DNA from 2 places in the Caulobacter sp. GW821-FHT05F04 genome. Region 1 is predicted to be linked to the other one. Evidence: riboswitches for the same ligand, from Rfam matches in the RefSeq annotation. Region 1 holds a riboswitch; the other holds the start of a gene.
The links. A riboswitch is a leader RNA that binds a small molecule or an ion and turns the genes downstream of it on or off. The one in region 1 is predicted to bind glycine.
Positions count from the first base shown of each region.

Region 2: another riboswitch for glycine. It lies ahead of AC07R7_RS11245 (TonB-dependent receptor domain-containing protein); the one in region 1 lies ahead of AC07R7_RS04760 (TonB-dependent receptor).

Region 1 covers NZ_JBWKSF010000002.1:76,504-83,581, reverse strand. Annotated here, with positions in the region: gene AC07R7_RS04780 (murein hydrolase activator EnvC family protein) at 1-47, shown strand, start outside; gene AC07R7_RS04775 (S41 family peptidase) at 162-1,553, shown strand; partial or broken gene AC07R7_RS04770 (hypothetical protein) at 1,644-1,776, opposite strand; gene AC07R7_RS04765 (dipeptidase) at 1,791-3,011, opposite strand; gene AC07R7_RS04760 (TonB-dependent receptor) at 3,069-5,459, opposite strand; glycine riboswitch at 5,743-5,857, opposite strand; gene AC07R7_RS04755 (divergent polysaccharide deacetylase family protein) at 6,149-7,078, shown strand, end outside.
Region 2 covers NZ_JBWKSF010000003.1:525,990-533,067, forward strand. Annotated here, with positions in the region: gene AC07R7_RS11215 (GNAT family N-acetyltransferase) at 1-243, opposite strand, end outside; gene AC07R7_RS11220 (AraC family transcriptional regulator) at 371-1,399, opposite strand; gene AC07R7_RS11225 (cupin domain-containing protein) at 1,471-1,818, opposite strand; gene AC07R7_RS11230 (sensor histidine kinase) at 2,175-3,551, opposite strand; gene AC07R7_RS11235 (response regulator transcription factor) at 3,548-4,216, opposite strand; gene AC07R7_RS11240 (ABC transporter substrate-binding protein) at 4,305-5,336, shown strand; glycine riboswitch at 5,602-5,690, shown strand; glycine riboswitch at 5,694-5,785, shown strand; gene AC07R7_RS11245 (TonB-dependent receptor domain-containing protein) at 5,916-7,078, shown strand, end outside.

The DNA of each region.
Region 1 (7,078 bases):
GCGCGCCGGCCGATCCGGAGCGTTGGCTCAAACAGGAGTCGCGGTAGACGGCTTTTTCAGTAATGGTGGCCGTAATTATACCTCCGGCCTCTGACAGTGGTTGGGTGGGGCTAAATTCGGTTGCGACGCCGCGCGTCGCGTAGGGAGCCTTCCGGGCCTTAATGCGCAAGTACCTGCTCATCGGCGTTTCCGCCTTCGTCCTCGGCGCGGGGGCCATGGCTTATGTCAGTCCCATCGCCCAGGCCAACAACGCGCCTAAGACCAAGACCTACAAGATGCTTGAGCTGTTCGGCGACGTGCTGGGCACGGTCGAGGACCAGTACGTCACCGAGGTCGACGACAAGAAGCTGATCGAAGCGGCCCTGGACGGCATGCTGACCAGCCTCGACCCGCACTCGGGCTATCTGGCGCCCGACGCCTACGAGGACATGCAGGACACCACCCGCGGCGAATACGGGGGCCTGGGCCTGGAAGTGACCAGCGAGGACGGCGTCGTGAAGGTGATCTCGCCGATGGACGGCACTCCGGCCGCCCGCGCCGGCGTCCAGGCCGGTGACTACATCACCGCCGTCAACGGCCAGAGCGTGCTGGGCCTGACCGTCAACGAGGCGGTCAAGCAGATGCGCGGCCAGCCCGGCGAAGGCGTCACCCTGACCATCGCCCGCGACAAGACCGATCCGTTCGACGTCAAGCTGGTCCGCGAGGTGATCAAACCCAAGGCCGCCATCGCCCGCATGGAAGGCGACTACGGCTACGTCCGCCTGCCCGGTTTCAACGAGAAGGCCACCGACGCCCTGGTCGCCTCGATCAATGATCTGAAGGCCAAGAACCCGAAGATGAAGGGCCTGATCCTCGACCTCCGGAACAATCCGGGCGGCCTGCTGGACCAGGCGGTCGGCGTGGCCGACGTGTTCCTGGACGGCGGCGAGGTGGTCAGCCAGCGCGGCCGCGATCCGCGCAACATCCAGCGCTACAATGCTCGTCCCGGCGACCTGCTGAACGGCATGAAGATGGTCGTGCTGATCAACCAGGGCTCGGCCTCGGCCGCTGAGATCGTCGCCGGCGCCCTGCAGGATCGCCACCGCGCTGAACTGGTCGGCCTGACCAGCTTCGGCAAGGGTTCGGTGCAGACCGTGATCCCGCTGCGCGGCGGGGCCGACGGCGCCCTGAAGCTGACCACGGCCAAGTACTTCACGCCGTCGGGCCGCTCGATCCAGAAGACCGGCATCGCCCCGGACCTCGAGGTCGCCCAGACCCGCGACCAGGCCCAGGACATCGCCAACCGCGTCTGGTTCAGCGAGGCCAGCTTCAAGAACGCGCTGAACGCCGACGAGGGCAAGAGCCGCGTGGGCGTCCACACCCCGGCCGAAGCCCCGCCGACCGCCTTCGACGACAAGAAGGGCGACTTCCAGCTGCAGCGCGCCATCGCCGTGCTGAACGCCGGCGGCGTCGCCAATACGCCGAAGCTGCCCAAGCCGGCGGCCAAGGTCGCCGAGGTCACCGCCAAGGCGGCCGCCGCGGCGAGCGGCAAGCCGGTCAGCGAGAACAAATAGGCCTTCGCCTTCCTCGATCCGATCAGCGCCGCTCCGGGAAACCGGGGCGGCGCTTTTCGTTCGGGACAAAGCCTCGGGTCTTCAACAAATTCAAAGCCAAAAATCCTTGTCATCCCGGAAGCCTCGAAGAGGCTGTCCGGGACCCAGCGGCCGGCGCACTGCCAGTGGCCCCTGGGTCCCGGCTCTCCGCTTCGCTGCGGCCGGGATGACAAGCTGTTGAGCGGCTAGAGCACGACTTTAAGCCGCCTTGGCCGCCTCGGCCGCGCGCAGCAGCCGCAGGACGTTGCCGCCCCAGATCTTGGCCAAGTCGTCGCGGGTGTAACCCTCGGCCAGCAGGCGCTCGCTGATCTTCCAGTAGTCCGAGGCGTCGTTCAGACCGGTCACCCCGCCGCCGCCGTCGAAGTCGATGCCGATCCCGACGTGGTCGACGCCGGCCACCTTCAGCGCGTGGTTCAGGTGGTTCATGAAGTCCTCGAAGGTCGCCTTCGGGACGGGGTACTTGGCGTCGATCGCCTTCATCTCGGCCATGAAGCCCGCGCGTTCGGCCTCGGTCATCTTGGCCCGCGCGCCCGCCTTGGCCCGTAGCGCCGCCATGGCCGCGTCGCGCTCGGCGTTCTTGGGCGTCTCGATCAGGTAGCTGGAATAGGCGTCGACCTGGATGACGCCGCCGCTAGCCGCCAGGGCCTTGATGCGGGCGTCGTCGACATTGCGCGGATGGTTGAACACCGCCTTGCAGCCCGAGTGGGTCAGGATCACCGGCGTCTTGGACAGGGCGATCAGCTGATCCAGCACCTCGTCGGACGAGTGCGAACCGTCCAGCACCACGCCCAGGCGGTTGGCCTCGGCGACGAACTGTTTGCCCAGCGGCGACAGGCCATGCCACTCGGGCGTGTCGGTCGAGCTGTCGGCCATGTCGTTGTTCTTGAAGTGGGCCAGGCCCGAGATCCGCACGCCCAGCGCGTAGAAGGTCGACAGCAGGGTGACGTCGCCATCCATCGGATAGCTGTTCTCGACGCTGACGAAGACCACGCGCTTACCCTGGGCGGCGATGCGCTCGGCGTCGTCGGCCTTCAGGGCCAGGGCGAACTTGTCGCCGTGCTTGGCGACCATTTCGCGGATCTCGACGCCGCGGATGATCGCCGCGTCGCGGGCGGCGCGCGTGGCCTCGGGCGTGCGCGGTCCCTGGTTGGTGAAGATGGCGAAGAAGCCGCCGTCCAGCCCGCCCTCGACCATGCGCGGATAGTCGATCTGCGAGCCGTCCTTGTCGGCGGAATGGCGATCGAGAATGTCCCAGCCCGGCCGGCCGAAATTGGCGGGGGTGTCCAGGTGGGTGTCGAGGGTCAGCAGGCCCTCGTGCAGCTTGCGCGCGGCGGCCGGATCGGCGGCCCAGGCCGTCATGGGCGCGGCGCCGGCGACCAGGGCCAGGGCGGCGGTCGTGGCGAGGAGGAAACGGGTCATGAGTACGCTCGAAAAGGGTCCGGCCGGCCTTTGCAGAGGCCGACCGGAGGGCGGGGACTAGAAGTCGGCGGAGATCGTGAACTGGATCGTGCGCGGCGGGGCCGGACGGAAGCTGGCCGGCGTGTTCACCGTGGTGTTGATCGTGCCCAGATAGTCCTTGTCGAACAGGTTATCGATGTTGACCCGCGCCTTGACCTGGCTGAACGGCCCGGCCGCGAAGCCGTCGCCGATGTCGATATAGGCGTTGACGATGGTGTAGCCGCCGACCTTCTCGCTGTTGACGAAGTTGGTGAAGCGGCTCTCCAGGTGGCGGGCCGAGACGTTCATCAGCAGGCCATCGAACGGCTCCAGCGTCACGCCGCCCTGGAACACCCAGTCGGGGAAGTCCGGCACCTTCTTGCCGGCGACGGCCAGGGTGGCCGGCGCGGCCGTGGTGCTGGCGCGGTAGTTCAGGACGTCGTCCTGGAACTTGGCGTCGTTGTACGAGACGTTGGCGTTGAAATAGGCCTTGCCGGCGAAGATCTCCGGCTTCCACTGGCCGCTGAACTCGACGCCCTTGGCCTTCACCGCCCCGACGTTCTGGTAGAAGGTCTCGGTCGTGCCGCCGCCGCCGGGCACCAGCGAGGCGAAGGCCTGCAGGCGGTTCTTGAACTCGGTCTGGTAGGCCACGATCGAGGCGTTGAACGTCTTGTGGTTGGCGCGGTAGCCCAGCTCCCAGTTGGTCGAGGTCTCGGGATCGGGGCCGGCGACGGTCGGGCTGGCGGCCGAGAAGATGTCGTCGGCGCCGCGCGGCAGGGCCATGTTCTCGGAGTACGAGGCGAAGATCTGGTCGCGGCCGGTCACGCTGTAGACCGCGCCGACCTGGGGCAGGAAGCTGTCCTTCCAGTTGTCCTTCAGGATCGGGTGGCGGCCGTTGATGTAGTCCAACGGATTGCGATAGCCGGCGATCTTGTAGTCGATGTCGGTGGCCTTGAAGCCCAGCTCCAGCTTCAGCTTGGCGTCCAGCAGGGTGACGGTGTCCTTGACGAAGAACTGCTTGGTCTCGCGCAGCGACTTGTAGTCGCGCTGGGCGTGGACCCGCTCGTTGAACAGCGGCTTGCCGTCGGGATTGCCGTTCTCGACGTTGTAGCGGTTCTGGGTGCGGTGATAGTCGTCGTTCTCCAGCCAGAGGCCGGCCTCGATCTTGTTGAAGCCGAGGCGCCAGGCGACCTTGGCGGTGACGCCCTTGCGGATGCCGTCGATGCCGGAGAGGCCGTACTGGATGCCGCGCGGGGCGACGATGCCGGCCACCTTGCCGACCTCGGCGTCATAGCTGGACTTAGAGGTCGAATAGGCCTCGGGCGAGACGCCGTAGCCGCCCTTGTCCTCGTAATAGGCCGTGGTGGTCAGGTCGAAGTTGTCGGTGATCGGCGTGTTCAGCGTCAGGCCGTACAGGTGGTCCTTCCGCTTGTTGACCGCGAACTTGTAGTACTGGGCGTAGTTGGCGTTGGAGTACGGCACCCCCGCCACGGCTTCCGGCAAGCTGCCCGTCGGGATCGACAGCGGCGTGCCGAACGGAACCGAGGTGGGCACCGCGCCCAGATAGGCGAAATAGCGCCCCTGGCGGCCGAACACGTCGCCCGCCGTTCCGGCGTACTGAGCCTTGGTGATCGACGGGCTGTCATAGTCGAAATAATCGTTGTGGACGGTCTGGAAGCTGATGTCGCCGCCGTTGGGCAGGTCGTACTGCAGCTTGCCCTCGTAGTGCTTGCGATCGATCGTGCCCGGGCCGCGCCACAGGTCGCCCTTGATCCAAGAACCGCTGACATAGCCCGACAGCGGACCCACCTTGCCGGATTCCAGGCGCAGGAAGGTGCGGCGCAGGTCGTCGCTGCCGAAGGTCTGGCTGATCGCGCCGCCCATCTCCTCCGACGGGGCCTGGGTGAAGTAGTCGACGATGGGTCCCAGCGAGGCATAGCTGGGCAGGGCGACGTCGCCGGCCCCGGCCGAAGCGGTCACCCGCAGCAGGTTCTCGTTGTCGACATAGCGATAGATCGGGCTGCCGCCGAACTGGTCGCTGCGGCCCATCGGGATGCCGTCCAGCAGGAAGCCGATCTGCTGGAAGTTGAAGGCCCGCACCGAGACCGAATTGCCGAACTCGTACATGCCCAGGGCGTCGTTGGCCTGGACGTTGAAGCCCGGCAGGCTCTCCAGCATCTTCAGGCCGGTGATCCCCGCCGGCGCGGACAACAGAGCCTCGCGGGTGATCGAAACGGTGGCCGTGGCGTGGTCGGTGCCGATGGCGACGCTGGCTTCCGACAGGCGCTTTCCGGTCACCACGACGGTTTCCAGTTCGGCCGCCTTGTCGGCTTCCTGGGCCAGGACCGGCGTGGCGCTTCCCAGAACCGAGGCGGCGAGCAGCAGCGCCCTAAGACGAACGGCGGCGTGTGCAGGTATGCGAGTGGTCATGACTATCCCCGATCATTTTGACCAGGGCAACGTCATCAACGCCTCATCGCAGGTAAACTAAGAATTTCTCGGATCGCATCCACATAATCACAAAGTGGAAACGTTACGCATCCATGTTCGATTTATGAACACTTTGAATATATTCATATTATATATCTAACAGATATCTCACGAAAGTCGTGCACGACGATCGCGTTCATTGCATTTGGCTATATCGATATGGAAATACCTAGATCTGCATTGGCGCACGCGTGGGTCTGAGCGGGCCGGGACGGCTCGCCTTCGCACCCCCGCTGTCCTTGGGCCTGAGAGATTCAGCGCCCCGCCTCCGATGGACGGGCGGTCGCCTTGCTCCTTCGGCGAGGGCGTTACGCGCCCTGCTTTCCAGCGTTCAACATCTCGCGCGGTCCTTCTGCTTGAGCGTTTCCGGGGCGGTTTCGCCTTCAGCGCCGGGCCGGGGCCCGATCTCTCCCGCGAGAGGACTCCAGGGAAGGAGCCGGGGCCGCGCCCGTCAACCGATCAGACCGCCCGTGACCGCACTCAGCGTTCAACGCCTGCGGCGATTGCAGAAAACGCCAATTTCAGCGGCGCCCGCGTCGCCGCGCCGCGGCCAGAAGGTCATCAGAACGCCATACGGCCATACCTCGTTAACCATATATTCGAAGCTTGCCCGCTAGCCTTAAGAGGTCATGGCCGTATCCTTTTCGCGTAAGCCCGCCTATGCCGCCGCCGCGCCCGCTCCGGGCGGGTCCGGCGACCTGCGCGCCAAGCTGATGGCCGCGGTCAGCAATCCCTTCATCGGCGCCAGCGGCGCGGCCTGCCTGTTCCTGGCCTCGCTGGCGACGCTGGTTCTGATCACCAGCGACCCGCACGCCGGCTCGCCGGTGATTCGCCTGGAGCTGACCAAGATCGGCGCCACCAAGAACGCGCCGGAGGGCTGGCGCGAGGGCTTGGGCGGCGAGGATCCGCACGGGGCCGAACTGGCGCCCGGCCAGTTGGACCTGTCGGCCAATCCCTTCGCCCCGGTGAAGCCCGAAGAGGGCAAGGCGCCGGCCGCCGAGGGCCTGCAGAACCTGCCGCCGATCCAGCAGGGCCCGGGCCTGGCCCAGGCCCCGATCGCCGGCCTGACCGCGCCGGGCCCCGGCGGCGGCCCTCTGCCGATCATCGGCGCCGACGGCCGCACCGCGGCCGAGGCCTATGCTCGCCCCTTCACGCCCAACGGCCGCCCCAAGGTGTCGATGGTCATCGGAGGGCTCGGCCTCAACGCCCAGACCACCCGCGCGGCGATCGAGACCCTGCCGGGCGAGATCACCCTGTCCTTCGCGCCCTATGCCGAGGGCCTGCAGGGCTGGATCGACCTGGCCCGCGCCCATGGCCACGAGGTGCTGCTCGAGACCCCGATGGAGCCGGCCGACTATCCGGCCAACGATCCGGGTCCCTACACCCTGATCGCCGCCAACAGGCCCGAAGACACCGTGCGCAAGCTGGAATGGCTGATGTCGCGCGCCACCGGCTATTTCGGCCTGTCGAACTATCTGGGCGCCCGCTTCGTCGACAACGACCAGGCGATGGCCACCTTCAACGGCGTGCTCAAGTCGCGGGGCCTGGCCTTCGTCGAC
Region 2 (7,078 bases), on a different contig from region 1:
GAACGCGCCGGTCGCCTCGCGTCTGACCGCCCAGCGTGACCAGCCGCGCGCCTGAAGTTCCAGATTGAAAGTGTCGACCTCGCTGGCGGCCAGCTCGAACGATCGAGGCTTTCCATCCGAAATGAAGGCCATCACGCGCGGGTCCGACACCAGCCGGGCGTAGTCGTTCCGGGCGTCGTCGTCCCAGTCGCACAGGCAAACGCCGTCATGGCGGGTGTAGGTTTGGGACCCGGAAATGCTCATCGATCTTTGCCCTGAACGCTTGCTCAGGCGCGGAAGGAAAGGAGCTATGGGGGAAAGGAAAGTGAACGTCGGGCGCCTGGGGCTCAATGTGCGGCGGGGCGCAATTTCGCCTGGCGATTTGTGCGTTCTAGCGCAGCTCGGCGATCCAGCGCCGCCAGTCGGCGGGCGAGCTGGCGTCGAGCATGGGCGCGCGTGTGGCCGCCAGGCTGCGGAACTCGCGTGGAGTCATTCCGTAGAGGCCGCGGAACGCCGATACGAAGCTGGACCGGTGGGTGAAGCCGTGGGCCTCTGATATGCTGGCGATCGTCTCGCACCGGGCCTCCGGCTCGGCCAGCCGCGCGCGCACGGCGTGCAGCCGACGCTGCCGGACATAGCCGGAAAATCCGCCCAACTCCTTGAACAGGTAGTAGAGTTTGCGCTCGGATATGCCGAACCGGCTGGCGACCGCTTCGGCCGTAAGCGAGCGGTCTGTCAGCTGGGTTTGGAGGCAGTGGCAAATCTGTTCCAGCAGACACTGGTTGGCGCTCGTCGCCGAGGCGTCATCGACCTGGCCGTTGATCGTGGCCGCGGCCAGTTCCACGGTGGGACGCACCAGGCTGGCGGCCTGGCCGCGCGTCAGGGACGGGGCCAGTTCGATCAGCATCCGCAGGTGCCCGAGCAGCAGGGCGACGAGGGGCTCTTCTCGACGCAGCACGGTCAGATGGAGGGTGTCCGGGGCTGTGAGCAGGGGCGCCAGCAAACGCCTGGGAATGAAGAGGTTGAGGTTCTCGAAGTCGCTGGCCGCGGTGGCCAGCGGCTGGGCAAGGTCGATGATCAGCAAGTCCCCGGGCCTGGTCCAGGCATCCGAGGCGCTGTCGCGCTGTCCACAGGCGCCCTCGACGTAGAATTGCAGCAGATAGTTCGAAAGCCCATCGCGGGCGGTGCGATAGCGAGACCGGTCGAAGGCCTGGGCGGTCGACCGACTGCGTCCGAGCAGCAGCTGATCTAGCGCGTAGCCGCCGGCCTGGCCTTGGAAGTGGTCTACGTCGCCACCGATCCGGACATCGAACATCACGCTGAGGGCCTGGGCCCAGCGCACCGTGGCCTCCCGGATCGACATGCCGCGCGAGTCGAAGAACGAACCTTGAACTTTCTCTTCTGGATTCTGTTGGCTCATGTCTCGCCTCAACGCGAAAAGCAGCGCTTTGTCCAGACCGGCGGCCAAGCGTGCTAGGGCAGGCGCACGCCCTATTTGATCTTGAGCAGGAAGCGCTTGTGGACGGCCTCGGTCACCTTCCACACGCCCTTGTGGTGAGCTTCGACCGCGAAGGCGTCCCCGGCCTTGACCACGACGGTCTCACCGCCGTCCGGAGTGATCTCGATCCGGCCTTCGAGCATCACGACATACTCGTAGTAGGAGTATTCGGCGCGCAGGGTCCCGGGCGTGCAGCGGAACGTGCCCTCGACCAGCGAGCCGTCCCCGGATTGGTGCTCAAACCAGGTCCACATCGTCGGTTCGCCTTCCAGGACCGTCCATCCGGGCGAGATCGGCGTGATCGGATCCCCGATTTCGGGTGTCATGCGATGAATGCTCAAGGGGATCCTCCTTCTGATGATTCAAAGGATAGCAAAAACTATTGTAATGGCCAGGGGTGAAACGTCAGGCTGGCCGTTCCGTGGAGCGATTGGCGTCACCTGGTTTCGCCGCGCCTGACCTCAACGACTCGGATTTCAGGTCCGAGGCCAAAGGCCCTGGCGCTGTCCGTGTCCCAAGGCGCCGGATCTGGAATGGCCGCCAGAGTGTCCCTCGTCAGCCGGATAAGCTGGGCATGGGGAGACTCATCGCGCCGGTGAGCATGGCGAGCCAGGATGAAGCCACTCCTGCTCCTGCCATCCGCCTGATCGGCGCTGTCGCCAGCGCCCGCTCCCGACGCTACGGCGTCTCCTTGATGCTATCCCGCGGGGAAGCGAAGGTCGGCGACCAGGCCCGGCCTGGGATGGCGGGCGCGCAGTTCGAGATCGATGTCCAGGCGCCGGGTGATCGAGCGCACGATGGCCAGGCCCAGGCCCGCGCCGGTCGACCCTTGGCCCGCGCTCCCCCGGTTGAAGGGCGCGAACACGTTGCGCAGCGCGTCTTGGTCCAGTCCGGGGCCGCGGTCCCAGATCACGACCCTGGGTCCGTCTCCGTCCATCCTGGCGACGATACGCACCTTGCCCCCGCCATAGGCGCAGGCGTTGAAGACCAGATTGCGCAGAACCTCGCCGATCAGCACCGCGTTGCCGCGCGCGAGCCCCAGATCGGCGGGCAGGCGCGTCAGCAGTTCGACCTCGGGAAACGCGCGGGCGGCTTCGACCTGGATCGTCTTGAGCAGGGCGGCGAGATCGGCCTCGCCATCGGCCGCGGTCGCCTCCGAGCGGGCCAGGGCGAGGAACTGCGTCAGCACCTGGCGCAGGTTGGCCGCCGCGTCTCGCGAGTCGCCCAGCAGGGCCTTGTCGCGCGGCGTGGCGGCCGAGCGCTCCAGCAGGGCGAGGTTGGCGACGATGACCGACAAGGGCGTGCGCAACTGATGGGAGGCGTCGGCCGAGAAGCGCTCCAGCGCGCGGGTGAAGCGCTCCAGGCTGCTCATCAGGTGGTTGAAGGCTTCGACGGCCGGCGACAGTTCGGCGGGCGTGTCGGCGGCGTCGATCGGCGCGAGGTCCGGGCGCGAGGCCTGGGCGCGGCGCTTCAGATCGGCCGTCAGGCGGCGCAGCGGCGCCAGGCCCCAGCCGACGGCCGGCACGACCAGAGCCGCGGCCACGGCGACCAGCAGCACAGGCAGGCCGATCAGCGTCGAAAGCAGCTCGCGCACGCTGGCGCGACGGGAGTCGAGGCTTTGGGCCACCGCCACCACGACGGGCTCGCGCACGCCGGGCACCATCACCGTCGACTGGGCGATACGCACCTCATAGCCGCGCATCTTCGCGTAGCTGAAACTGGTCTCGTTCGGCGCGGGCGCGGGTAGGAGAGGGAGGTCATCGTAGCCGGTGACCAGGCGCGAACCCTGGCGCACCGCGTAGAACACCGCGTCGCGCTCCGGACTGTCCAGCAGGGCCAGGGACCAGGGCGGCAGGGCCACCTGGGCCTGACCGTCCCGCACGCCGATCTGGGCGACGATCGAGGTCACGGATCCGGCCAGCAGCCGGTCGGAAGACTTCTCCACGACCGCGCGGGCGGCCAGGGCGCCGGCCAGGGCGAGCGCCGCGCCCAGCAGGGCCAGGGGGACGACCTGCGCCAGCAGCAGGCGCCCGACCAGGCTGGGACGGCCGCCCTTCCAAGGCCTGGCCTTCATGGGTCGATCCGGTAGCCCACGCCCCGCAGCGTACTCAGGCGCGGGCCGTCCGGCGCCAGCTTGCGTCGCAGTCGGCCGACATGGACGTCCAGGGCGTTGGGCGAGGGGGCCTGTTCGTCGGGAAACACGTCGGCGGCCAGGCGGTCGCGCTCGACGACCCGGCCGGGACGCGCGGCCAGGGCCTTCAGCACGGCCCACTCGCGCGGGCGCAGGTCCAGCCGCCGCTCGCCGATCCAGGCCGCGCCGGCCTCCCAGTCGCAGACCAGGGCGCCGACATGGGCCGTCCGGGTGGCGTAGCCGCCCTTGCGCCGCGCCACCGCCCGCACCCGGGCCACCAGCTCGAACGGGTCGAACGGCTTGAGCACATAGTCGTCCGCGCCCATGTCCAGGCCGGCGATGCGATCGCGCACCGCGTCGCGCGCGGTCAACATGACGATCGGGGTCAGCACGCCCTCGCGGCGCAGCCGGCCCAGGATCTCGAAGCCGTCGATGTCGGGCAGGCCGATGTCCAGGACGACGGCGTCGAAGTCGGCCCCATGCGCCAGGGCCAGGGCCAGGGCGGCCTCGCCGGTTTCGGCGCAGACGGGCTCGTGCCCTTCGCTCTCCAGCGTCGCGGTCAGGGAGCGACGCAGAGGCGGATCATCCTCGACAACCAGTATCTTCATCGGGGATGTAGGAACCGAACACGCAGGGGAGATCATCATCCGACGCCGATTGTCTCATCAGGTCAAGAGACGCGGGGCGCTAGCGATCGTGGCGGCGCTGGCCCTGGCGGCCGCGCTGGCCGGCTGCGCGCCGAAGTCGATCGGACAGGCGACCAGCGGCTGGGATATTCGCGCCGCGGAGCGCGAAGGCGAGCTCGTCGTCTATCTCAACACCGATGTCCACCAGGTGATTGGCGAGGGCTTCCGCGAGCGCTTTCCCAAGATCAAGGTCCGCTTCGTCGAGTTGGCCGCCAAACCGATGCAGGCGCGCCTTATCGCCGAGACGGACGCGGGCGCGCCGGTCGCCGACGTGGCCTGGAGTTCGTCGATGGACATCCAGGTCAAGCTGATCAACGACGGCTACGCCCAGACCTATCGCAGTCCGGAGGCCAAGGGCCTGCCGGCCTGGGCCGTCTGGCGCGACCAGGGCTTCGGCGTGACGGCCGAGCCGATCGTCTTCGCCTACAACAGGAAGGCGCTGAAGGAGTCGGAGGTGCCGCGCAGCCACGCCGAGTTGCTGGCGGCCCTGCGCGCCGACCCCGAACGCTGGCGCGGCAAGATCGCCATGTACGACCCCGAAAAGAGTGGGGTCGGGTTCATGTACCTGTCGAGCGACCTGCAGGCCTATCCGGACGCCTGGGCGTTGTATGACGCGTTGGCCAAATCGGAGCCGGGCCTGTTCGTCCCGGGCGCGCCGCTGCTGACCAGCCTGTCGGGCGCGCACGATCTGGCCTACGACATGAACGGCTTCTACGCCGACTGGTGGGCGCGCCATCGCAACGCCGACATCGGCTATGTCGTGCCCAGCGACTATCACCTGTCGCTCTCGCGCGTGGCCTTCATCACCCGTTCGGCGCCGCATCCGAAGGCGGCCCGGCTGTTTCTGGACTATCTGATGTCGGACGAAGGGCAGAGGCGACTGGCCCAGGCCAGGTTGACGCCGATCCGTCCCGCCGGCGGCGCGCCGGCGCTGGGCGCGGCCGGCCGGCCGATCCGTGTCGGTCCCGCCCTACTGGCCAATTTCGACCAGGGGCGGCGCGCCGAATTGCTGGCGCGCTGGAAAGCCGCCCGCGACCGTTGATGTTGCCTAAATATAGATCAAAATCTGCCTGAAAAATCATCATTTTCGGACAGTTTCACGAAAGCTTGGCGGTTTTTGCCGCTGTGTTCGATGAGCCCAAGCTGTCACCGACCTGTCACCTTCGCGGATCGCGCGGCGACGGACGAACGCGCGTCGTGCCCACCGGTTGAGCTCAGGGGGATTCCTTTCGTCCTCATCGCGCGCCGGGCAACATTGTACCGGATTTCGACGCTTTGACGCGATGGGGCGAGCCGGTCGTACTGGCCTGGCTCTCGCGGAAGAGATCGGGTCAGCCCGACGCCGAAGGCGCAACCGCCCCGGAAACGCTCAGGCAACAGGGACCGCAGAGCACGAGGACGCTGGAAAGCAGGACCGCTCCACAAGTGAGCGGCCTCGCCGAAGGAGCAAGGGCGCGACCGCGTCTGAATCTCTCAGGCCAAGGGACAGCGGGGGCAGAGGAACCGCCTGGCGGAGTCCGGGAAGGCGCACGTCTTTCCGAGCGCCGCGACCGACGCGACCGAACAAGCGGGCGCGCGGGAGAGAGCGACTGTCGACTGCTGAAACATAGGGGATCTTACCTTGACTCTTTCACGCCAAACTCGCCGGGGACTGCTGCTGGGTTGCAGCCTGGTTCCCGCCGTCCTGGCCCTGCACGGCGCCGCCTTCGCCCAGGACGCCGCCCAGGGCGCCGCCAAGACCGACGACACCAGCGTCGGTGAGATCATCGTCACGGCCTCGCGCATCGACCGCGCCGGCTTCGAGGCGCCCACCCCGACGGTGCGGGTCACCGCCCAGGACCTGAGCGTCGGCGCCCGTCCGAACATCGCCGCGGCCCTGAACGACCTGCCGCAGTTCCGCGCCACGACCTCGGCCCAGACCACCGGCACCAACACGGGCGCGGGCAACGCCCCGGTCGACTTGCGCGGCCTCGGCATCAGCCGCACCCTGGTGCTGCTGGATGGCCGCCGCTTCTCGGGCGACAATGACCTGAACCTGATCCCTAGCGTCCTGACCAAGGGCGTCGACGTCGTGACCGGCGGCGCTTCGGCCGCCTGGGGCTCCGGCGCCGTGGCCGGCGTGGTCAACATCAGCATCGACCGCACGTTCACCGGCCTGAAGCTGGGCGTGGAGGCGGGCGAGTCCTCGTACCATGACGCCAAGCAGGTCCGCCTCGAGGCGGCGGCGGGCAAGAGCTTCGCCGACGGCCGCGGCCACTTCGTGATCGGCGGCGAGTACATCGACAATGACGGGGTCATCCCGAAGAACAGCCGGCCGAACATCGGCCGCTGGGCCACGGTGTCGAACGGCGCGGGCCGCTTCATCCTGGCCCCCAACGTCGGCTTCTCGAACGCGGCCTACGGCGGCCTGATCATGTCGGGCGTGCTGAAGGGCCAGGCCTTCAATCCCGACGGTAGCCTGCGCACCTTCAACGCCGGCACGGTGATCGGCACCAACTCGGTCGGCGGCGAAGGCCCTTCGAACGACGACCTCTCGCCCCTCGTCACGCCGCAGAAGCGCTACGCCGCCATGGCCAGCGTCACCTACGACCTGACCGACAAGATCAAGATGACGGCCGAGCTGCGCCGCTCACGGATGTGGAACAACTACATCTGGTTCGGGGACCACAACCGCGGCAACCTGACGATCAAGTCGGACAACGCCTATCTGCCGACGGCGGTGAAGTCGGCCCTGGCGGCGGCGGGACAGACCTCGTTCACCATGGGCCGCTTCAACACCGAGGC